3 regions of the Bacillus sp. N1(2025) genome follow, and region 1 is predicted to be linked to each of the others. Evidence: riboswitches for the same ligand, from Rfam matches in the RefSeq annotation. Region 1 holds a riboswitch; each other region holds the start of a gene.
What was found. A riboswitch is a leader RNA that binds a small molecule or an ion and turns the genes downstream of it on or off. The one in region 1 is predicted to bind thiamine pyrophosphate.

Region 1 (8,246 bases):
TGTAGCCGATCATATTCATCAATTACATTCTTCACAATATAAACATTCAAAACAACTGGCGCCCGGGAATGTACTGGTAGTCGGCGGCGGGAATAGCGGAGCTCAGATAGCTGTTGAATTATCCAAAGAAAGAGTTACATATTTGGCTTGCAGTAATAAACCGGCTTATTTCCCTTTATGGATTGGAAAAAGAAGCATCTTTTGGTGGTTTGATAAATTAGGAGTTTTACATGCAAGTCATACATCAATAGTAGGCAAGTTCATTCAAAAGAAAGGCGACCCCATATTTGGGTATGAATTAAAACATGCAATAAGACAGAAGAAGATCATCTTAAAACAAAGAGTCATAGCCGGAAAGCAAAATGAAATCATTTTTAAAGATTCATCTTCATTAGAAGTAAACAATATCATTTGGGCAACTGGCTTTAAGAATCCGCTTTGTTGGATGAAAATAGAAGGTGTTTTGGATAAGGAAGGCCGAATTATACATCACCGGGGTGTTTCAGCTGTGGAAGGATTGTACTTTATTGGTTTGCCTTGGCAGCATAGGCGAGGTTCAGCGCTGCTTCAAGGTGTAGGAAATGATGCTGAATACATTGTAAAACAAATGAACGGCGGATAGACTGAGGAGAGCAGTAACTTACGTGTTTACTGCTCTTTTTTTGTGTTGAATAAGTCCGGTTATGTGACTGTGTAAAGCCGAAAAAATCATTAATAAGAAGATCCCTGACTCATTGATTGTGCAACATTCTGACGTACTTCCCGAGCTAACTGCGCGGCACGTAAGGAAGCCTGCCAAATAGCCGGACTCACTGCAGATTCACTGATGGATAATGCCTGTTGTGTGGCTGGAACCATTGGTCTTAGGAGATTTTCCGCCTCGTCTACAGATGACGCGTATTGGTGACCGGCTGCTCTTCGCAGGTCTGCTATCGCTGCGGGGAAGTTTGACCATAGACGAAGTATTGAATTCATGCAGCCAACCATAAGAGGAAAATGAGGAGCCCGGCCTTGTCCGGAGGCGAGAAGCTCTGCTGCGCCTAAAGCGGAATAAACGTGATAGCTCAACGGAGTAAGATATTTTGCGTGTACAGTATGAAGTTCTCGTAATCCCCAAGTGTCTGGAAGAAATCTGAATTCTGAACTCATACCGCATCCCAGAGCGAGTGCTCTGCTGACAGCCTGCAAGTGTTTCACTACCGCAGCCATTGATTGTTGAAAGGAGGATGAGTGTATTGGAATTTGTTGAATCGCAGATAAATGGCTTCGCATTTTATGATTTGCCTGACTTAAATCAGGCTGCTGTCTGTAATCATATACATAATAAGGATAATAATAATACATATCTAAACTCCCTTTATGAATGACTTTTAGGAGCAGGATATGCACCCAGATTGTTTTTGATAAGGGCATGTGCCTAAATGAATCCATCAGTGCAACTATTTTAGTCCGCGCATATTCAGTTGGTATTTTTTATGCAAACGGATTTTGTGGCCAAAACGTTTCTGCTAACTTAAGTCTTTTAGGCTGAACAAGGGAATTTCTTAGTGCGGCACACTCTCATACAAAAAGCATAGGATAATATCACAAAAATTTAAAATTGCGGGGATGAAAAATGTATTATATACCTTTTTCGCATCAATGTTATTATTGTGTGAATGTACCGATGTATAGCGATGGAAGATCTGTTTATTGGACTGTTCCAAATAACTATGATCCTTCATACGAAGATAGAAACCTTCTCTTGAAAGATTATGGACCAAAACCATTTGTTGTGAATATTAATAAAGCCGCAAAACAAAACAATACGTTCCGTACGGCCCTATGGACAGGAAAGCATTTTCAAATTACTTTGATGAGTCTTGGTATTGGAGAAGATATCGGTTTGGAGATCCATCCTCACGTAGATCAATTCTTACGGATTGAGCAAGGCCGAGGGATAGTTAAAATGGGCAAGAGTAAAAATAATTTAAGTTTCCGGAGAAATGTCTATGATGATTATGCCATTGTTGTCCCTGCCGGCACTTGGCACAATGTTATTAATACGGGTAATACGCCGTTAAAACTATATTCAATTTATGCTCCTCCCAACCATCCGTTTGGTACAGTTCATGTGACAAAGGCAGATGCAGCGGCTGCGGAAGATTAGTAGGATTCCAGAGGACTTTGCTGCTGCAAAGACTATAGAAAAAATGGTATTGGGACAGCATGATGAAATAAAGCGATTGAATGGCTGAAACACAAAATAATTAACGGGTTCAGCTTGTCATAGTGCAGTTGATGCGATGCTTTATTCCACAACTTTTCAACAGCAAATGTGGTTTTTTTGTCTGACCATTTTAATTGATTGGCAGTCAGTGAAAATAGACATTTGTAATGAATTTATCCTTGCTCCTCCTAATAAGCGGCTTTAACTGCCAAGTTTCTGTTTCTCTTCAAACCATTTGCGAAGCTGATGAATATGAGCTTGATGATATCTATTATGGTCTGCCATATGCCATATTCCCCATTGAATGGTTGCTTGTTTTTCTGCTTCATAATCTACTGTATGATTCAGCTGATCGTCAGTTAATTGATAACAAACAGACTTAAACATGCTGAATACTTTTTCATAATCAGTGAGATTTGTTTTAATGAAACACCGGAAATGAAAGGGATCTTATTGTTCTGATCTAACATTGGTCCATACTTCTCTTCAAGCTGCTTTGGTATCGGTTCACCCTTTATTCTGAATATCCAGTTGAGATCAACATATGCTAAGTGTCTTATTAGCTGAGCTGTACTATTGTATGTTTGATTTGGTCCTTTATAATCGATCTCCTGCTGTGACATGTCTGACACAATGGATATTAAGCGGCTGTAATTTTCATTAACGGCAGAATACAGCATTCCCACAAGATGATCCATGTGCGTTTCACCTTTTAAATCTAAAATCATTAACCCCACCTCATTAGCACAATTTTTATATCAGTTTGCCTTATTACTCATATTTGTCAAGCCATCCGGGGAATGGGCCGCTGTAAGACGAAGCAATGAAGCAGGCTCTCTTTGCCTGCTTTTTTTGTGTGTCGGCCTTTACATCTGACATGTCGAGTTTTCTGAAACTGTACCTTTTTAAATGTCAGACAGTGTTATATGATACTCTGCAGATATTCAAGAATATGTACTTGGAGGACATTCTCATGCGAAATTTTAATGTTGCTATCCCTACGCCTTTTCATGAAGATGAAAGTTTATATTTAGAAGGATTTGATGCTATTGTCGAACATTTGAAAAACAGCGGTATCCATTCGTTACTCATATGCGGCACGACTGGTGAACAGCATTCACTCAGCATAGATGAGCGTCTTCAGATCATTGAGTATGTTAATCAGCGAAAATTTGAAGATGTTGAACTGATGTTCGGTGTTTCAGCCGTAAGAACCAGTGATGCCGTCAAACTGATGAAACACATCGAGAAAACCAATATTGATTCTGTACTGATTGGTTTTTCTCCTTATATAAGACCGACACAGCAGCAAGCCGTTTATTACGTTGACGAACTTCTCAGTCATACCTCTAAAGAGGCTGTGCTTTATAATAACCCCGGCCGGACCGGTTTTAATCTGAGTGAGAAAGCGCTTAAAGACTTAATAAGCCGGCATCCGGGGATAAGGGGGCTGAAAGAAGGAGGAGACGTTCTGCGTCATAAACAAACAGAGTTCCCTAATCACTTTATTTTGTTTGCGGCAGGAGACGTTGAATTTCCGAAGATGCTGAGTAACGGGTGTAACGGCCTGTCAAGCATGGCCGGAAATGTCTATCCTGAAGAAATCAGAGAAAGCTTCAACAGCTTATCAGAAAATAAACCGATTAATCTGGATCGAATAAACGATCTGATTGCTGAAGTGACAAATCATCATACTGTCATGAATATAAAAAATCACTATAAGAAGATTGGGATTCAAGCAGGCAGCTGCCGGTCACCCATTATATAAGAAATGTTCCGTCGCGGATAAGTGAAACATGTGATCAGCGCGCTTTCTGTACTTGGATTAGGCTTAATAAGCAAGTTATATAATACTGTCATTAGCGGAGGCGTAAGCATTTGTTTAACTTTACATAAGGGAACCCTTATGATATGGTGATTATTGCTAATATTGACAAGAAAGAGGTGAAAGCGATGATAACGATTTATGGAATTTTGTATGGTGAAAATGCAAAAATTGGAAACATCTTGGCGGATAAAGGGAGCAGTCTGTCCTTTTTTAAGCCAAATCATCATACAAAAACAGTTATCGGTGCTTTTTCTCTATGTCAAATAAACGATAATCCAATGACATAATGTCCTTGTTTATTTGTGCATGATGTTATTTAAGCGTAACACCGATAATTGTGTCGGTGTTTTTTTGTGCCTGATTTTAAAAAAAGGTTAGATGATCACTCCCTTCTATTTACTCAAACAAACCAGAGTTTTATGGAAGGATGAGAAAACATGCAACAAAAAAACAAGTATATAAGAATTCAAGAGTTCCTGAAACAAAATAAGTTTCCTGATTTTAGAATGAATCAAATCAAAAATGCTGTGTTCAAAGGGAGAATAAATCATTTTAATGAAATAACGGTTCTTCCTAAATCCTTGAGAAAATTGTTAATGAATGAGTTTGGAGAGTCAATTTTAAATATTGCTGCTTTAAAAGTGCAGCATTCTGAGCAAGTAACAAAAGTCTTATTTGAAATTTCAGGAGACGAAAAAATAGAAACGGTCAATATGAAATATAAAGCTGGCTGGGAGTCATTTTGTATATCCTCGCAGTGCGGCTGTCATTTTGGCTGTACATTTTGTGCAACAGGAGATATTGGTTTAAAACGCAGCTTAACATCAGATGAAATGACTGACCAAATTTTGTACTTTCACTTAAAAGGACATTCAATTGACAGTATTTCTTTTATGGGAATGGGAGAAGCATTAGCGAATGTACAAGTTTTTGATGCTTTACATGTGCTTACAAATCCGGAGTTGTTTGCTTTAAGCCCTCGTCGGTTATCTATTTCGACCATAGGTATTATTCCGGGCATTAAAAAAATCACTCAGGATTATCCGCAGGTCAACCTGACGTTTTCATTACATTCTCCTTTTAATGAACAGCGAAGCAAGTTAATGCCGATTAATGAACGCTTCCCGTTATTGGAGGTAATGGACACATTAGATGAGCATATACGTGTGACCTCAAGAAAAGTTTATATTGCTTATATTATGCTGCCGGGAGTTAATGATTCTATTGATCATGCGAATGAAGTAGTACGTCTTTTAAGAAGCAGATATAAGAGAGGGAACTTGTTCCATGTAAACATCATTAGATATAACCCGACTGTTAGTTCACCTATGAGATTTGAAGAAGTAAATGAGAAACAAGTTGTAAACTTCTATAAAAAATTAAAGTCAGCAGGAATTAACGTGACCGTCAGAAGTCAATTTGGCATTGATATAGATGCTGCTTGCGGACAATTATATGGAAATTATCAAAAAAATAAGAACCGATAAATCAGGTGCAGAACTCGGTTTGACTTCATATTATTTCATTTGATAACATAAAATGGTTATTGTGATTGAAAAAAAGATACCCGTTTTTATAAAAAAAGGAGTCATAACGTTGCTGAAAAGGTTTTTTCTTGTTTTTCTTACGCTGATAATGTCTATATTTGCTGTATTCGCGGCTGCTGAAGAGTCTCCCGGCGATCGTGTCATTTCTTTTGACGAGCCTATGATTTTATTGATCTCACTCGGAATCATCTTATGTTTGTTCATTCCGCCAATCGTCATGTCCTTTTTTGGCAGCTTGGTTGTGAGAATCATATCCGGAGTCTATCAATGTTTTATCGTCCTCACGTTTGCGGGGCTCATTCCGATTGGATTTCTGATCCCCAATGGCTTTTTGACAATTCTTGCTGCCGTCCTGGGAACTTTGGTCAGTTCAGCCAGTGTTACGGTCACCTTATTCGTTGGCAGGAAAAAAGAGGCCGGAAGGTTTTAAAACTAGTGGGTAAGCTGCAATATTGAAGGGGAATCCCAGTGATATCCGCAGCGCTTTTTGCCGGTCATTGTTTGACTATTTATATGGAGTAGCATAGAATTAAAGTAAATATTTATAAAAAGTCACTGGGGGAGCTTTAATAGCTGAGAAGAGACAATACGTCCTGACCCTTTGAACCTGATTTGGTTAATACCAGCGTAGGGAAGTGAAAAATTAGAGAGATTCTTTATCTTATCTATATTTAAGCCACTTTCCATAGAGGAAAGTGGCTTTATTTATTTTGAAAGGGTGATATGAAGTGGCGACTAAAAAAGTTTTTCTGGCAGGGCCTTTTAAAAGTTTAGTAGATGAGAAAACTGGATTGATGAGTACGTATGAGAGGGGAAAGCTGGAATCATTAATTTCCTTTTTTGAGAATGAAGGATGGCTGGTTCATAATGCTCACAAGCGGGAAGGGTGGGGGAAAGATTTCATGACACCCCTTCAATGCACTAAAATTGATTTTGATGAAATAAGCACTTGCGACCTTTTTGCAGCATTCCCCGGATCACCCGCTTCTCCCGGAACACATATAGAAATTGGATGGGCTTCTGCCTTGAAAAAAAAGATCGTGCTATTTCTAGAAAAGGACAAGGATTATGCTTTCTTAATTCAAGGGTTAAATGCAGTGGCGGATGTTGAGTACATCAGCTATAAAGATACAGATGATTTATTAGAGAACATTAAAAATATCTTTGCAGCATATAAGGCGGAATCTCAATGAGAAAGAGAACTTTTCATGAAGCATATACGGAAACGCTGTATGACATCTATCACAACCCTGAATTTTTCAATTCACCGCGCGGACAAAAAAGCAGAGAACAATTGAACTACCATCTGACTCTGGAAAATCCAATAGAACGTGTCACTTATTTATCCTCAAGAAAAACCAATATCGTGTTTAATTTTGCTGAAGTGTTATGGTATTTATCGGGGAGTAACGACTTAGATTTTATCAGTTATTACAATAAAAAAATGCCTTCATATTCAATGAATAAAAAAACATTAACAGGCACTGCGTACGGGCCTAAAATATTTGAATTCGGAAATGCAAAACTAAATCAATGGAATAGAATAAAAAATCTTTTGACACAAGAAGATATTGATTCAAAAAGGGCATTTATTCAAATATTCGATGCTTCGGAACTCTTCGTTTCAGAAAATATAGATGTTTCCTGCACAATCGGTTTGCAGTTTTTTGTGAGGGAAGGCGAATTATACATGTCTTCTGTCATGCGTGCAAATGATGCTTTTCGCGGGATGATCAGTGATCTTTTCTCATTTACGTTCATGCAGGAATTAATGGCCAGAGAACTGCGTTTAGAAGTCGGAGAATATTTTCATAATGCGGGATCAATCCATATTTATGATTCAGATCATGAATGGGCGAAAACGGTGCTTGAGGAAGCTGAAAATCACCATGATATTCCGGAATTTGAATTTCCGAAAATGCCTGAGGGAAATAACTGGCCGTCCATTGAAACAGTCTTAAAGTATGAAGAATTACTTAGGAAAGATCACATTTCTATGACTAAAAACGATATTGAAATGCTTGATTTACCTGATTACTGGAAACAGATTCTTTTCCTTTTCAGTATATACCAGCATATTGCATATAAACGGGATATGGATCATTCTCTATTTCAAAGTTTACTTCCTATATATCAATTTTTCGTCAGGAATAAGTGGTTTCATTATTTCTCAATTGAGCAAAAGGAGGAAATTCAATGAAAACTTCATGGAAAGAAGACAGTGTTGCTGGTAAATTCGATGCTTATAATGACGTTTTAGAACAAACGTTAGGTTTTGAGTTTGTTTTTCGTACTTTTGATAAAGCGGAGATTAAAAAGGTGCTCGATTTCGGATGCGGTCCGGGAAAGGTAGCTTACAGGCTGGCTGACAGAATAGGCTGCAATGTGATCGCAGTCGATGAATCAAGGAAGATGTTAGATATAGCAAAGGCAAAAAGACAACATCCTCATGTGGACTATCATTTAATTGAACACGATAATCTTTCCTTCTTACCAGATCACTCAGTTGATGCTGCAATGGCCTGTTATGTTTTTATTAATACGGATAGTGACCAGCGTATCAAAGGTATCATAAATGAAATTTTTCGTGTGTTAAAACCAGGAGCTTCATTTGTCATACTCGATACGAATCCTGATTCAACCGGAATTGAATTTTCAACCT
Region 2 (6,494 bases), on a different contig from region 1:
TCACATGCGGGGCGGCCATTGAAGTGCCCGTCAGCTTCCCGTATTTATGGTTGGGAAGGGTGGAGAGAATATTTTCTCCCGGAGCCACTAGGTCAATCTCTTTATTGGCGTTTGAAAATTCAGACGATTTACGGGCGATTGAGACTGATCCGACTGCGATCACTTCGTTGTAAGCGGCCGGATACGACAGTTCCTCTGTACGCTCGTCTCCGTCGCCTTCGTTTCCTGCCGCGCAAACGACCAGAACACCGCTTTTTACCGCATTTGCGACGGCTTCTTTCAATTCAGGCACATCGCTTGGCCCGCCGAGTGACATGGAAATGATATCGGCCTTTTGTTCAACGGCGTAGTTGATGCCGTTAATGATCCATTCGTATTTGCCGCTGCCGTTTTGACCGCCGAGAACTTTAACAATTAAGAGGCTTGCTTCCGGCGCGACACCCGAAATTCCGCCGTTTGAATCATTGGCGGCAATCGTTCCGGAAACGTGTGTCCCGTGTCCGTTATAATCGGAAATCGCGTCTTCTTTGCCTCCGTCATCATCGGTGAAGTTTTTCCCGCCGACAATCCGGTCTTTCAAATCAGGATGATTGATGTCGCAGCCTGTGTCAAGCACCGCGATTTTAATATCCTTGCCTTTAAACCCTTTTGCCCACAACTCTGGCGCCTTAATCACTTTAATACCCTCTGGAAGCTCGTTCACATCCATGATCTGTTCATCCGTGACATAAGGAATCAAATGCATTTCACCATTCATAAAAAAGCCCTCCTTTTTTATGCTTGCGAGTGGATACAAGGGTGTTGCTACTATTTTATGGCAGAGCATGCCGGTCGGAAAGAGTCATTTGAAGCATTTTCATAAAAAAGGCGTAATCTATTGCACTAAAAAATTTCAAATAAATGGATAGTTTAACAGCTTTTATTTTCATTCATGACCCGCTGACGCTATAATTGGAAATGGGAAAGGAGAAGAGATATGAAGATAAATGAAGCATTATACGACTATTTTACAGAACAAGCGGATCAAATTGCGGAAGAGTGGATCGAAACGATGGAAGATTCGGACCCGAATTCGGTTTATTCTTTGGCAAATCCTGTCATCACAGAAGAACTGACGGAGCAGGATAAAGAATTTTACCGGCATATTAATAAAATGTATATCATGCCGGAAAAAGAATTTTTAGAAGAGTTCGAGCAGTGGGTGATTGAGCTCGCGAAAGACCAGAAGCATCTGGATACACCCGTCCAGTATGTGGTCCGTGAATTCATGAGAAACCGGAGGCTATACATCAGTTATTATGATGCGTTTGCCGATAAACATGAATCTTCGTTTGCAGAGGGAGAAAGGAAGAAATGGGAGAATTTAATTGTACGAGTATTTGATTTTACGATTTACACGTTTGTCGATCATGCCGAGCATAACTCGAAAATGCAGCTGAACGCGCAAAGAGAAATGATTTTGGAGTTAAGCTCTCCGGTTATCACGCTGAGCAAACGGACGGCGCTGCTGCCGCTTGTCGGCGATATTGACACGGAGCGCGCCAAATTCATTCTTGAAAATACGCTGAGCACATGTGCCAAACGGCTGATTGAACATCTGTTTATTGACCTATCGGGTGTAGTGGTTGTCGATACGATGGTGGCGCATCAGATTTTTAAATTAATTGAGGCGCTGAAATTGATCGGCGTCACGTCCACTTTATCCGGAATCAGGCCGGAAATCGCTCAAACCGCCGTACAGCTCGGCATTAATTTCTCAGATATTACGATCAAGTCCAATCTCGCTCAGGCTCTCAATTATCATCAATAACATACATAACAAAACAGGCTGCCGAATCACTCCGGCGGCCTGTTTTTATACAAACAACAATGAAATGAGCCAGCTTGCGCCGAATAACAGAAGCACGAGCAGGAAAAAACACCAGTCGGCGCGGCGCACGGTAACAGTTCTGTAAAACGTGCGGTTTCGGCTCCCCGTAAAGCCTTTAGATTCCATCGCGATCGCCGTGCGTTCCGCCTTTCTGATTGCGCCTGCCAATAGCGGAATGGTGAAGCGCCTGAAGGCGGAGAGCTTTCCTTTCAGCCCTGAATCAGACGCCGCGCCCCTGATTCTGTGCGCCTGCCGGATGATCAGGATTTCATCTTTCAGAAGAGGGAGAAACCGGAACCCCGCGATAACGCCGTATGCAAGCTTGGGCGGCAGCTTACACTGCTGAATCAGACTGAGCATGAACAGAATCGGATCGGTTGTGAAAAGAAACATCATCGACAAAGCGGAAAAACATAAAATACGAAACGCGATAGAAATCCCGAGCGCCGCGTTATCACTGTTGACGGCAATCGGCCCGAGCTTAAACAGCAGGTTGCTTCCGGTTGTCGGGACGTTTCCGAATACGGCGGCTGTCCATAAAGAACCGAAGGCCAGAATGACAAACGGAATCGTGAACAGCAGCCATTTTTTCAGCGGCACACGCCCCGCCGAGAGGACGCCTCCCGCAATGATGATATAAAACAAAGCAGGGGTGTACGGATTATAAATAAACGACAGCATAATGACGCATAACAATACAGCCGCCGCCTTTATTGACGGGTTAACAGCCTCCAGCCGCAAGTTCATTTCTCCGCCTCCTGTCGTGTTTCATCCATTCATACCGCAGCGGCAAAGCCAAATGCGCCTGCTCGGCGATCCCGGTGTTATCAGAAAATAAAGCGTCGGGAGTTCCCCGGAATACCAGTTTCGTGCCGCAGAGCACAAGGATCGTGTCGGCATAATCTGAGACGAGTTCCATATCGTGTGTCACCATCAAAACAGCCGTTCCTTCCTTTTGAATCTCACGGAGCATTTGCATACACTCCCGCGCCGTTTTGGCATCCTGTCCGAAAGTCGGTTCATCAAGCATCAAAACGTTCACATTGTGCATAAGCATTGTCGCGACACTGAGCCGGCGTTTTTGTCCTTGGCTTAAAGAAAACGGATGCTGTGAGGCATGGCGTCTCAGGCCGAATCGGGTTAACAGCTGAAGAGCTTTCTCCTTTGCGGGTCTGCTGCTTTCAAAACCGAACATCAGCTCTTGAATGACGGAATCTGTGACAAACTGGTGTTCAGGATTTTGGAAAACATATCCGGTCAGCCGCCGCAGCTCTTTTTCAGAATAGGAATCAATCGGTCTGCCGTCTATTTTGATGTCTCCGCTCAGCGGACGGATGAGCTTGGCCGCGGCAGAAAGGAGCGTGGATTTTCCTGTTCCGTTAGGGCCGGCAATCGCGGTGATTGAACCTTTTTTTACGGAAAAGCTCACATCCTGAAAAATGACGTCTGCTCCTCTTGAGAATGACAGCTCGTGAACGCTCAGCGCGTCTTCTGCCGAAAGCGCGGCGGGCCGGGGTTCGGGCAGAGATGGTACAGGTTCGTGAAACAGCTTTTCTTTACACAATGTAAAAGGAATGCTGACGTGCTCCTGCAATGAGATCACACGCGGAATCGGAATGCCGAGCTGCATCAGCTCTTCAATCTTTGTTTCAAAGATAACGTCCGTCTCTCCGTCCATCACCTTCTGACCCGTTTCGTCAAGGACAATCGTCCTGTCCATCCACGGCGCCCAATGATCAAGCTGATGTTCGATAACGAGAAGGCCGAAGCCTTTTTTTGCTTGTAGATCTTTGATCAGCCGCACTAATTCACGTGCGGAATATGGATCAAGCTGTGCCGTCGGTTCGTCCAAAATAATGAGTTCCGGTTCCATCGCAATGATACAGGCAAGCGCCACTTTTTGTTTTGAACCGCCTGACAGCGAAGCGATCGTTCGCGTTTTCAGATGAGTGATCTCTAATTTTTCTAAAACGTCATTGATGATTGCGTCCATATCTTCTTTTGTATATTGCAAATTTTCCAAGCCGAAGGCGATTTCATCTTCAACCGTCAGCATGCAAAACTGCTGGTCCGGATCTTGAAACACGACGCCGATGGATCTGGCGGCGGGTTCTGTCAGGTGTGAAAGAGGTGTTCCGTATAAAGAAACGGTGCCCGATTGAACCCCATCGCATGCTTCCGGGTACAGACCGTTTAAACAAAGAGCGAGCGAGCTTTTGCCGCATCCGCTCGGCCCGAGCAATAAAGCCCGCTCTCCTTTGCGGAGCTGAAAGGACACGTTTTGAAGAATCGGCTTTTCATCCTGATCATAAGAAAAGGTAAGACAGCCGGCCGATAGAAGGGGCTCAGATGCCTGCATCTTGGTTCACCTGTTTCTTTTTCTTCTTGAATTGTTTTCCGAGCGCCATGCCGTTCAGCACCCCTGTGTAAGCCAGCGCATCACTGATTGCTTTGCCGAGAAGGCCGGCAAGAAGCGCACCTGAGATCAGACGGACAAGAAGCATGACGGCTAATAAACCCGGATTCAAAACAGAGTATCCGGAAACGAACAAGTCATAAATGAAGCTCGTCACAGAAGATCCCATACCGGATAAAAGAAGCATGGGCAGGGTATAAATCCGCCAGCGTGTCGCAAAAAAGACCGCTTCCGCACCGATTCCCTGTGCGATCCCGATCAGAATCACCATCGGCCCTGACGGATTTCCGAGTAAGCACTCCACAAACGCGGCGATGATTTCAGAAACAAGAGCCGCTCCCGGTTTTTGAATAATGTACGCGGCAATTACCGAGACGATAAACCAGATACCGTAAATCGGTTCGTAGCTCATTCGGCCGAAAAACCCTGCCGCTATATTGCTTGCATGAGTTGATACTAAATAAATGACAGCAAATACAACACTGATGACGGACATGACGACAATTTCTCTCATTTTCCAATTTTTCATTGTGATCTCCTGCTTTCTTATCGGATAGTCGTATGTATGAAAGAGATGATTTTACAGGCGGTTTATATTCAGTTTCATATTGCGGTGTCCTCCCCCGTTTTTTAATGAAAAATAAAAAACTGCATATCCGAGGGAATATGCAGCAGCAGAACGAAAACGCATGGGGAAAAACCCTGCGCTCCGGTCAATCTGCACTTCCCCACGCTGGTATTATCCAGATCGGGTTATAAGGGATCAAAACACGCCTGCCGCATGTTTTATCTCAGCCGATAACAGCACCCCTAGTGCGTTTCCTATACAGTTTTTTATGATGACATCATCATAGTTGATCATGTCTGATTTGTAAACAGCCTTTCTCCAAACAGAGTTTGGAATCGGACCGGATGATCATTCATAAAGATAAGAAGAGCCCTTTTGATCAAAAGGAAACGGAGGACATCTATGTTTGTTCATACAGTGCAGTCTGGCGACTCGTTATTTTCCATCAGCAGAAAGTACGGATACCCTGTTGACAGCATCAGAAGCGTCAACGGGCTTGAGGAAACGAATATCGTTCCGGGGCAGGCGCTTTTAATCCCTCTTAATGAATATACGGTTCAGCCGAATGATACGTATGCCGTTATCGCAGGTAAGGCTTATGTGCCGCAGATGCAGCTGATGCAGGCAAACCCGGATATTCCGCCGAACCGGCTGCGGGCGGGTATGAAAGTGAAGATCCCTGATATCTCTAACTATCTTGCGGGAACCCTGCAATTTTATGTCATTCGGACGCCTGAAGCGGATAGAGAGTTAATTAATGATTTTGCGCCGTATTCTTCGGCGATTTCTTTGTTTGAATATCATTTTGGCCCGAACGGAGATATCATTAACGATTTAAACGACAGAACCGCAATAGAAACCACATGGCAGAACAGAGTGCGCCCGCTTGCCGTTATTACAAATTTGACAGAAGGGGGATTCAGTCCGGAATTAGCCCATCAAGTGCTGCAAAATCCGACGGCACGAACGAATCTCGTCAACAATATCGTCTCCTTAACCGTAAGAAAGGGATACGGCGGTGTAAATATCGATTTTGAACGGGTCAGAGAAGCTGACAGGGACCTCTTCACAGGATTTCTCCGGCAGTTAAAAACCCGGCTTTCAGAGCATCAGCTCGCGTTAACGATATCGGTTCCGGCGAAAACAAGTGATGCAGTGCCGTGGCTGAGGGGATATGATTACGGCGGAATCGGAGCCGTCGTCGATTATATGTTCATTATGGCGTACGACTGGCACCACGCCGGCAGTGAGCCGGGACCCGTGGCGCCTTTGACAGAGGTCAGGCAAACGATCAATTTTGCCATCAGCAGGGTGCCGAGAAGAAAAGTGATTCTCGGTGTTCCGCTGTACGGGTATGATTGGGTGATTCCGTACCGTCCCGGAACGATCGGATCCGCCATCTCCAATCAGCGCGCCATGGAAACGGCCATGAAGCATCAATCAGTGATCCGTTATTCCCAGCAGGAGCGTTCCCCTTACTTCCGGTATACTGATGAAAATGGAAGAACGCATGAAGTGTGGTTTGAGGATGTGCGGAGCATGAGTGAAAAAATGGTTCTCGTTCGGGAGTTCGGACTGCAGGCGATCGGCGCGTGGCAATTAACGCTCGGTTTCAAACCGGGCCCGTGGCTGCTTAGGAA
Region 3 (8,246 bases), on a different contig from region 1:
TACATTGGAATCGATATAGTCGCCCGGCAGCATGGCGAATAAGAAAAAAATAATAAAAGACGTACCGAATAAGATCACAAGCATTTGAATGAATCGTTCTGCGGCATACCGTTTCATAAAAAGCCCCTCCTTTCCGCTGAAAGGGCAAAATCCCCAGGATGCACCGGGTATTTTGCCCAACCGTTCTATTGAATTGAGACATTTGAGAGACTTGAACTGATTCCAGAATAATTGTCAGGCTCAAGCCCTTTTATTTTTCCGCTGACCGCCCTTGCGCTCTGACGGTAATGAATCAGAATGTAAGGCGGGTTTTCCCCGAGCTCCCGGTACAGCTGGTGATAAATCTCTTTTCTTTTGCTGATATCAAGCGTGCCGGCTCCTTTCTCTATCAGCCGGTCCGCTTTCGGATTGGAATATCCCGTTACATTATTGGGATGGCCGGAAGCCAGCTTTTCCACCGTGTCATTCGGATCAAGAATCTGCGAGGTGGAAACGGCGGCAAGGTCGTATTGTTTGTCATTTATTTTCGCTACTTCTGTATTAAAATCCATGACTTCCGGTTTTAATGAGATTCCGATGTCCGCGTAATTTTCTTTCGCGATCGGGATGAAATCATCATCCGCTTTAGACGTGTAATAGCTGATTTCAAGCTTTTTGCCGTTTTTTTCACGTACACCGTCTTTGCCCGTTTTCCAGCCCGCTTCATCGAGAAGCTTTTTGGCTTTTTCAGGGTTAAACGCGTACCGATTGACACCTTTGTCATCATAAGCCCACGAAACCGGAGACACCGGAACATTCGCGACCTCTCCGTAGCGTTTAAAGCGGACATCGACGATTTTTTGACGGTCAAGTCCGTAAATAAGCGCCTGGGACACTTTCTTATCTTGAAAAGGCGGACGCTTGTGATTGACGTACACAAGCCCGTAATCATTCACGACAGATACGCTTATATTGGCAAAACCGAGACTTTTTAAATGCTGAACCGTATCATCATCAGGTGAGAAAGAAGCGTAATCAAGGTCACCCGTTTCAAACAGCTGAAGAGAAGTTGACGGATCGATAATTTTATAAATCAGCTTTTCCGTTTTCGGTTTTCCGGCATAATAGTGTTCATTAGCCTGATAACGTATTTCCTGTCCCGGAAGGTATTCTGTAAATTGATAAGGTCCCGCTCCGAGCGGTTTGGCATAAAGCTCTTTTAAATAGTCCAGTTTGCCGAATTGATATTTCTTCCCGTAGTAGGCTTCTGACAGCACCTGCCCGCCTAAAAGAAGCAGCGACTTCGCACTGACTTTCTCAGTCGTAATTTGAATGGTTCTGTCATCAAGGACGCGTATGCCCTCTATCGTCTTTGCCTTTCCTTCTTTGTAAGCCTTACCGCCTTTAATATAGGCCGTGGTGATATCTTCATAGCCCGCGTATGCAGGATCATGCAGCAGTGTTAAAGTGAATGCGGCATCCTTTGCGGTCAATGGTGAACCGTCGCTGAAAACGAGATTTTTTCTTAAACGGAACGTGTATGTAAGCTGATCTTTGGAAATTTTCCAGCTTTCCGCAAGAGCCGGGGCAGGCTTCCCCGTTTTATCCAGTTTGACTAACGGTTCAAAAATAGGATCTGTCGCATTTCCGTCCCAGCCGTTTTCGTAAAAGTACGGCAGAAACACGCCGCCCGGCGCGGAAATCCCAGCAACAAAAGTGTCAGTTCTGGCTTTCGATTTAGCGGGAATCGCCGCCGGATGAGAAGCTTTAAATTCCTTTGTCTTGACATGGGCGATACGTGTTTCTTCCTTTTTATCAGCCGCAGATGACGGTTCTTCTCCGGCACTCCCTAACGCGCACCCTGATAACATGATGGATACCGACAGCACGAGTACCGTTGTTTTTATCCTCCATTTTCTCTCCTTCATCTTTATCGAACCCCCGCATGCTTTTCATCTATCTTTATATAAATCTGCTCCATCTGTTCCTCATTTCTCATAATCTCCCGTTTGTTTTTCTCTACAAGCAGTTCGAAATTCAATGTGTGTTTTCTGTACTTTTTTCGTTTTTTGCTCTTTTTGCGCACATGTGATACCTTTTTTAACGCCACTTTTCATCCCTCCGCTTTTCATTTCATTCAATGACTTTCACGCAAAAAAGGCCCTTATCTGTTTAAAAGATAAGAGCCTTCGGTGATCCGATCAGCCATCGTTTGGAAATATGTAATGATTATGTTAATTCATACAATCCCTACCTGTCAACTATAATTTAAAATATCGTTTCCTTCCGGGGGTTTTCCTCATACACTCTCTCATTTTTCCGCATATGCTAGAAAACATAGCAGAGTACAAGTGAAAGTGAGTGAGAATGTGGAAAAGACAACATTGACCGGTCGCATCGTCAAAAAAGATGACCCGGACTATAATGCTGCAAGAACCAATATCAATTTAAGCCTGCAAAGATATCCAGACATCATTGTGTTTTGTCAAAATAAACATGACGCCCTCAATGCGCTGAGATGGGCGCGTGAGAACAATGTGCCTTTCCGTATCAGAGGCGGAAGACACAGCTACGAAAATTTTTCCCTGTTAAATAACGGACTAGTCATTGATCTCAGTGAAATGAAGAAAATAAGAGTAAATGAGGATACGCGGCTGGTCTCGATTGAAGCGGGAGCCGAATTGGGAGAAGTCTACCGGACACTCTGGCGGTACGGCTTGACCCTTCCTGCGGGAACCATTGCGAATGTGGGAATCACGGGGCTGACGCTCGGGGGAGGAATCGGATATTTAACAAGGACAGCCGGACTTACTTGCGATCGTCTCCTCCAGCTCGAAATGATCATAGCGGACGAAAAAGCGGGTGCTGACTTGATCACAGTCAACCGCTCAAAGCACTCTGATCTATTTTGGGCGTCTCAGGGCGGAGGGGGAGGCAACTTCGGCATTGTCACATCCATGATGTTTAAAGCCGTGCCGATCTCGTGCGTGTCTGTTTTTTCTGTCACTTGGGGCTGGGATGATTTTGAGGAAGTATTTAACACATGGCAGCGCTGGGCTCCATTTACAGACAACCGGCTTACCTCATCAATTCAGTTTTGGCCTAAGGAAGTAAACCGCATAGAAGCGCTCGGTCAATTTACCGGGACAAAGGATGAGCTGAAAGAACTGCTGGCTCCGTTAATGAAAGCGGGAAAACCGGCAAGCGGCATGGTCAAGACAGTGCCATTTATTAAAGCGGCAGCCTTTTTTAACAGCCCGGGAGGCAATCAGCCGCAAAAGATGAAGCGGTCAGGATCCTTTATTGAAAAACCATTATCTTCACGCGCGATTTCCACTTTAAAGCGCTATTTAGAGCACGCTCCGAACGAAAACGCCAGTGTCTGGCAGCAGTCTCTCGGCGGGGCGGCCGGACGGATCGCTCCGGACCAAACGGCATTCTACTATCGCAACGCAATCATTGCCCAAGAATATATTACAACTTGGACAGCTGCTGAAGAAGAAAGACAAAATGTCCGCTGGATCGAAGGACTGAGAACCTCCCTATCAAGAGAAACGATGGGAGATTACGTGAATTGGCCTGATAGAGAAATCAGAAACTGGCTGCAAACATATTACGGAGAAAATGTTCACCGCCTCCGTCAAGTCAAAACGAAATACGATCCGGAAAATATATTCCGATTTGAACAGAGCATTCCGCCGCTTCGCCGTTCACCGTTTTTCTAAAAAAGATGAAGATGGGCAAACTCCATCTTCATCTTTTCTTTTATTGATATAAGCGGCTTCCCTTCTCCGCAAACTCTTTTGCTTTTTCTTTCAGCCCTTCATTGACGGCCTCGTCTTCAGTAAGTCCGTTTTCCTTCGCATAATCACGAATATCCTGAGAAATTCTCATGCTGCAGAACTTCGGACCGCACATCGAACAGAAGTGAGCCGTTTTTGCGCCTTCAGCCGGCAGCGTTTCATCATGATATTCGATTGCTCTTTCAGGATCAAGCGACAAATGAAATTGATCACGCCACCGGAATTCAAACCGCGCCTTAGACAGAGCATCGTCACGGATCTGTGCACCCGGATGCCCTTTAGCAAGGTCTGCGGCATGTGCCGCGATTTTGTACGTAATGACGCCTTCTCTTACATCATCACGATTCGGCAGCCCCAAATGCTCCTTCGGCGTGACATAGCAAAGCATCGCCGTCCCGTACCAGCCGATCATCGCCGCGCCGATTGCTGAAGTAATGTGGTCATAACCCGGAGCGATATCCGTCGTTAATGGCCCGAGCGTGTAAAAAGGCGCCTCTTTACAAATTTCCAGCTGCTTGTCCATGTTTTCCTTAATTTTATGCATCGGCACATGACCCGGTCCTTCGATCATCACTTGCACATCGTGCTTCCACGCGATCTCCGTCAATTCTCCGAGAGTCTCCAATTCCGCAAACTGCGCCTCATCATTGGCATCCGCAATCGAACCGGGGCGAAGCCCGTCACCAAGTGAAAAAGCGATATCATAGGTCTTCATGATTTCACAAATTTCTTCAAAATGCGTGTACAGAAAGCTTTCCTGATGATGAGCCAGGCACCATTGCGCCATAATCGCCCCGCCGCGGGATACGATTCCCGTCGTGCGTTTGGCCGTTAACGGGACGTAACGAAGCAGTACGCCGGCATGGATGGTGAAATAATCCACGCCCTGCTCCGCCTGCTCAATCAATGTGTCACGATAAATGTCCCACGTTAAATCCTCGGCAATGCCATTTACTTTTTCAAGCGCCTGATAAATCGGCACCGCCCCCACAGGCACGGGACAGTTGCGGATAATCCATTCACGCGTCGTATGAATGTCTTTTCCCGTGGATAAGTCCATCATCGTATCGGCGCCCCAGCGAATCGCCCACGTCATTTTTTCGACTTCTTCTTCGATAGAAGATGTAACAGCCGAGTTGCCGATATTTGCATTAATTTTCACATGAAAATTCCGGCCGATAATCATCGGCTCGCTTTCCGGGTGGTTGACATTAGAAGGAATAATCGCCCGTCCGCTCGCCACCTCTTCCCTGACAAATTCGGGAGACACATGCTCGCGAATTGCGATAAACTCCATTTCCGGCGTAATGATGCCTTTTCTCGCATAATGCAATTGTGTTACATTTTTCCCCGGCTTGGCCCGAAGCGGTTTTCGCTGTAGGCCGGGGTATTCGGCGGCACGGCCCTCTTTTTTATAACCGTTGTCTTCAGGCTTCACGGTCCGTCCGTTATATTCTTCTACATCTCCGCGCCCGGTAATCCACTTTGTGCGGAGCGCCCCCAGCCCTTCATGAATATCAATTTGTACATCCGGGTCTGTATACGGCCCGCTCGTATCATAAACACGGACCGGCGCATTCTCCTCTTCCCCGAATGCCCCCGTAGTCGCACTCAGGCTGATTTCCCGCATCGGCACTCGTATATCGGGCGAAGAACCTTCTGCATAAACCTTTTTACTGCCGGAAAAACTCGACATAATGGAAATGTTCGCTTGCTGTACTGATTGATTTTGCATACAAATCTCTCCTTTATCATTTGAATAACAGAACCAAGCTCAGCACCAGCACAAAAAAACCGGGTTCAAAGAAGAACCCGGTTTTGCAGTCAGAAAGAAACTATTATTGTTTTCTTCAACAATAATAAAACCTTTACTTCCCCACGCTGGTACGAACCAGATCAGGTCCAAAGGGTTAAGAAGCCGCCGCTTCTCTCTCAGCCCGCTCAGACGGGCACCCCCAGTAACTATTGATTTCGCTCTCATCGTAACATAAGTTGTGTACAAAAAAAAGCATATTATCAAAATTCAGATAACGGGACAGTCATAAGCTCTGTTTCCCGAACGCCTTCTTCGGTATTAAAAACCCGATAACCCTTTGCGGTTTCCCGGGAAGAGACAGTCCGGATCAGCTGACCGTCTTTATAATGAAGCGCAGCGCCGTCATCAGCGGCATAGCCCTCCCTGAGTTTCTTTTCTGAAATCAGACGGTGATACACCGGCCGGCGCTCCGCTTCTCCGTCATAATGCGGACAAAAGCTGCCCGGCAAAAATCCTAAAGCTCTTAACTCTCTCAAACCTCCAGCTGAATCCGTCAACCCTTCTTCATACCAGCAAATCGCCCCGGCGCTGAGACCCGCCAACATGATGCCGTTTTCCCAAGCCACACGAAGAATACGGTCAAGCCCCCATTCTTTCCATAAGACAAGCATATTGCGCGTATTTCCGCCGCCGACATATATAATATCTTTCTTCATGAGAAAGGATCTGAGATCAGAACCCGGCGGTTTAAACAACGACAAGTGATCCGGCTCACACCGCAGCTTTTGAAAGGCCTGATAAAACCTGCCGATATAATTCTCCGAATCTCCGCTTGCCGTCGGCAAAAAACAAACTTTCGGCTTTGACCGCGCCGACTGCTCTAAAATATACTGATCCAGCACAAGATGATCCGGCTCCATGGAAAAGCCTCCGCCGCCCATTGCAATAATCTGCTTCACGTCATCACCTCTTTTTTTCTCTAGTATAACAGCTCATAAAAAGGCGTTATCCCATTTTCGGATAACGCCTTCAAAAAGTATTTGTTATCTGAAAAATGAAAACGCACCGTATAACACAACGGAGATCCCTGCGGCGATAAGCGCCGGAACAAGCTTCGAACGGGCATACTTCACAACATCGATCCCCAACACCGTACAGGTTGTCACCGTATTATCACTGAGAGGAGAAGCAAACGCTCCAAATGTTCCGCTCGCAAACACAGCCCCGATCGCTAATAATAAGCTGGTATGTGACTGAACCGCCAGCGTTACGCCGAGCGGCATTAATAGCCCCCAAGTCCCCCAGGATGACCCGATAAAATAGGATATAACAGCCCCCAGTATAAAAAGAGACGGCGCAATAAACATATGAGGGATCCATGACGTTAAATGAGAAGTAACATATTTCGAGAATCCCAGATCTTCAGATACTGCTGTTACGGCCCAAATCAGCGATAACATAATAATAACGTTGACCAATTCGTTTCCGCCCTTAATAAAATGGGTAACAAGCTCGCCTGCATGAAAACGCTGAAACATAAAAAGAGCAAATGCTGCAATAACCGCTGCCAATAATGCGGTTAACATGACGCCAAGCATATCACTTTTGATAAAAGCATTCAAAAACCCTTGTGCTTTTGAATGACCGTCCCACCAGCTGAGAAAGAGTGTTAATAGCAAAAACAGACCGATCGGAATGATTAAATTCCAAGGCCGAATCGGTGTTTCCTTAATATAACCACGGTGCGCCGAATCCAGCTCCTCCTGCTGGTCAGCATTCTCATCACTTTCGAACATTCCCGTATGTCCACCGTGAATATCTGAGATCGTCCCTGTTTCCATGTTGAATGAACCTGAGCCTTTTGAAAGCAACACACCGCTGTTCCGCGGAATCGGTTCCGTATTTTTGCTATGTTTGCGAGCAGAAGTTTGTCCGCTCTTTTCTGTTTTTTTTAAGCTTTCGTCCGCTTTTTGTTTCTTAAAAAAGCAGTAATAAATTCCGACTAATATAATCACAATGGAGAAAAAATTGAAGGGAATACTTTTCACATACACCGTATAAGCCGGCTGATCTATTCCTGACGTTTTAAGGGCCTGTCCGATAATGGAAACCATGTAGCCGACAAATGCCGTTGCTATCGGAATCAAGGCAATTACAGGGTTTGCCGTAAACTCAATGGCATACGCAATTTTCTGTTTCGACAGGTCCAGACGCTTGCTTAACGCTTTCATGATCGGTGCAATTGTGACGATGCGAAAGTCCGGTTCACTGAACGTGCCAAATGTCGACAGCCATGCAAGCAGCATCGCACCTTTTTTGGTTTTAACCTTTTTACTGATCAAATGGACGAATCCTTTTATCCCGCCGGTCAGCTTTATAATCCCTACAAGGCCGGCAAATGAATATAGAAACACAATGATTCTAATATTATTGGTGACGACAATATTGCTGATTACATATTGAACCATATGTTCAATCCCGCCAAGCAAGCTGGGATGCAAAAGATAGCTTCCGACCAGCAAACCGATAAACAGACCGGACTGCACTTGCTTTGTAATGATTGAAATGGGAATGACCAGAATAAATGGGATAAGACAAGCCCAAGTCCCTTCCACTAAAAACACCTCTTTCAAAGAACTTCTTGTTAGTATCTTTGAAAAAAGCGGATTTATACAATCAGCAGGTATCATGTTTTCACAAGCCTTGGA

Region 2: it holds a riboswitch for thiamine pyrophosphate, as region 1 does, so the genes downstream of both, ACNFN4_RS10305 (ECF transporter S component) here and ACNFN4_RS19110 (hypothetical protein) in region 1, are expected to answer to the same signal.
Region 3: it holds a riboswitch for thiamine pyrophosphate, as region 1 does, so the genes downstream of both, thiC (phosphomethylpyrimidine synthase ThiC) here and ACNFN4_RS19110 (hypothetical protein) in region 1, are expected to answer to the same signal.

What each region holds. Positions count from the first base shown of each region.
Region 1 covers NZ_JBLTJB010000011.1:70,768-79,013, forward strand. Annotated here, with positions in the region: gene ACNFN4_RS19070 (flavin-containing monooxygenase) at 1-622, shown strand, start outside; gene ACNFN4_RS19075 (hypothetical protein) at 712-1,344, opposite strand; gene ACNFN4_RS19080 (cupin domain-containing protein) at 1,616-2,149, shown strand; partial or broken gene ACNFN4_RS19085 (DinB family protein) at 2,411-2,907, opposite strand; gene ACNFN4_RS19090 (dihydrodipicolinate synthase family protein) at 3,183-3,977, shown strand; gene ACNFN4_RS19095 (hypothetical protein) at 4,121-4,324, shown strand; gene ACNFN4_RS19100 (Cfr family 23S rRNA (adenine(2503)-C(8))-methyltransferase) at 4,475-5,524, shown strand; gene ACNFN4_RS19105 (hypothetical protein) at 5,634-6,014, shown strand; TPP riboswitch at 6,132-6,235, shown strand; gene ACNFN4_RS19110 (hypothetical protein) at 6,313-6,777, shown strand; gene ACNFN4_RS19115 (thymidylate synthase) at 6,774-7,784, shown strand; gene ACNFN4_RS19120 (class I SAM-dependent methyltransferase) at 7,781-8,246, shown strand, end outside.
Region 2 covers NZ_JBLTJB010000004.1:13,683-20,176, reverse strand. Annotated here, with positions in the region: gene ACNFN4_RS10325 (S8 family peptidase) at 1-757, opposite strand, end outside; gene ACNFN4_RS10320 (STAS domain-containing protein) at 977-1,810, shown strand; gene ACNFN4_RS10315 (energy-coupling factor transporter transmembrane component T family protein) at 1,856-2,617, opposite strand; gene ACNFN4_RS10310 (ABC transporter ATP-binding protein) at 2,592-4,229, opposite strand; gene ACNFN4_RS10305 (ECF transporter S component) at 4,216-4,815, opposite strand; TPP riboswitch at 4,995-5,108, opposite strand; gene ACNFN4_RS10300 (glycoside hydrolase family 18 protein) at 5,257-6,494, shown strand, end outside.
Region 3 covers NZ_JBLTJB010000004.1:427,501-435,746, forward strand. Annotated here, with positions in the region: gene ACNFN4_RS12575 (ABC transporter permease) at 1-117, opposite strand, end outside; gene ACNFN4_RS12580 (ABC transporter substrate-binding protein) at 186-1,907, opposite strand; gene ACNFN4_RS12585 (FbpB family small basic protein) at 1,910-2,089, opposite strand; gene ACNFN4_RS12590 (FAD-binding protein) at 2,349-3,704, shown strand; gene thiC (phosphomethylpyrimidine synthase ThiC) at 3,745-5,517, opposite strand; TPP riboswitch at 5,639-5,749, opposite strand; gene ACNFN4_RS12600 (Type 1 glutamine amidotransferase-like domain-containing protein) at 5,799-6,497, opposite strand; gene ACNFN4_RS12605 (Na+/H+ antiporter NhaC family protein) at 6,582-8,153, opposite strand.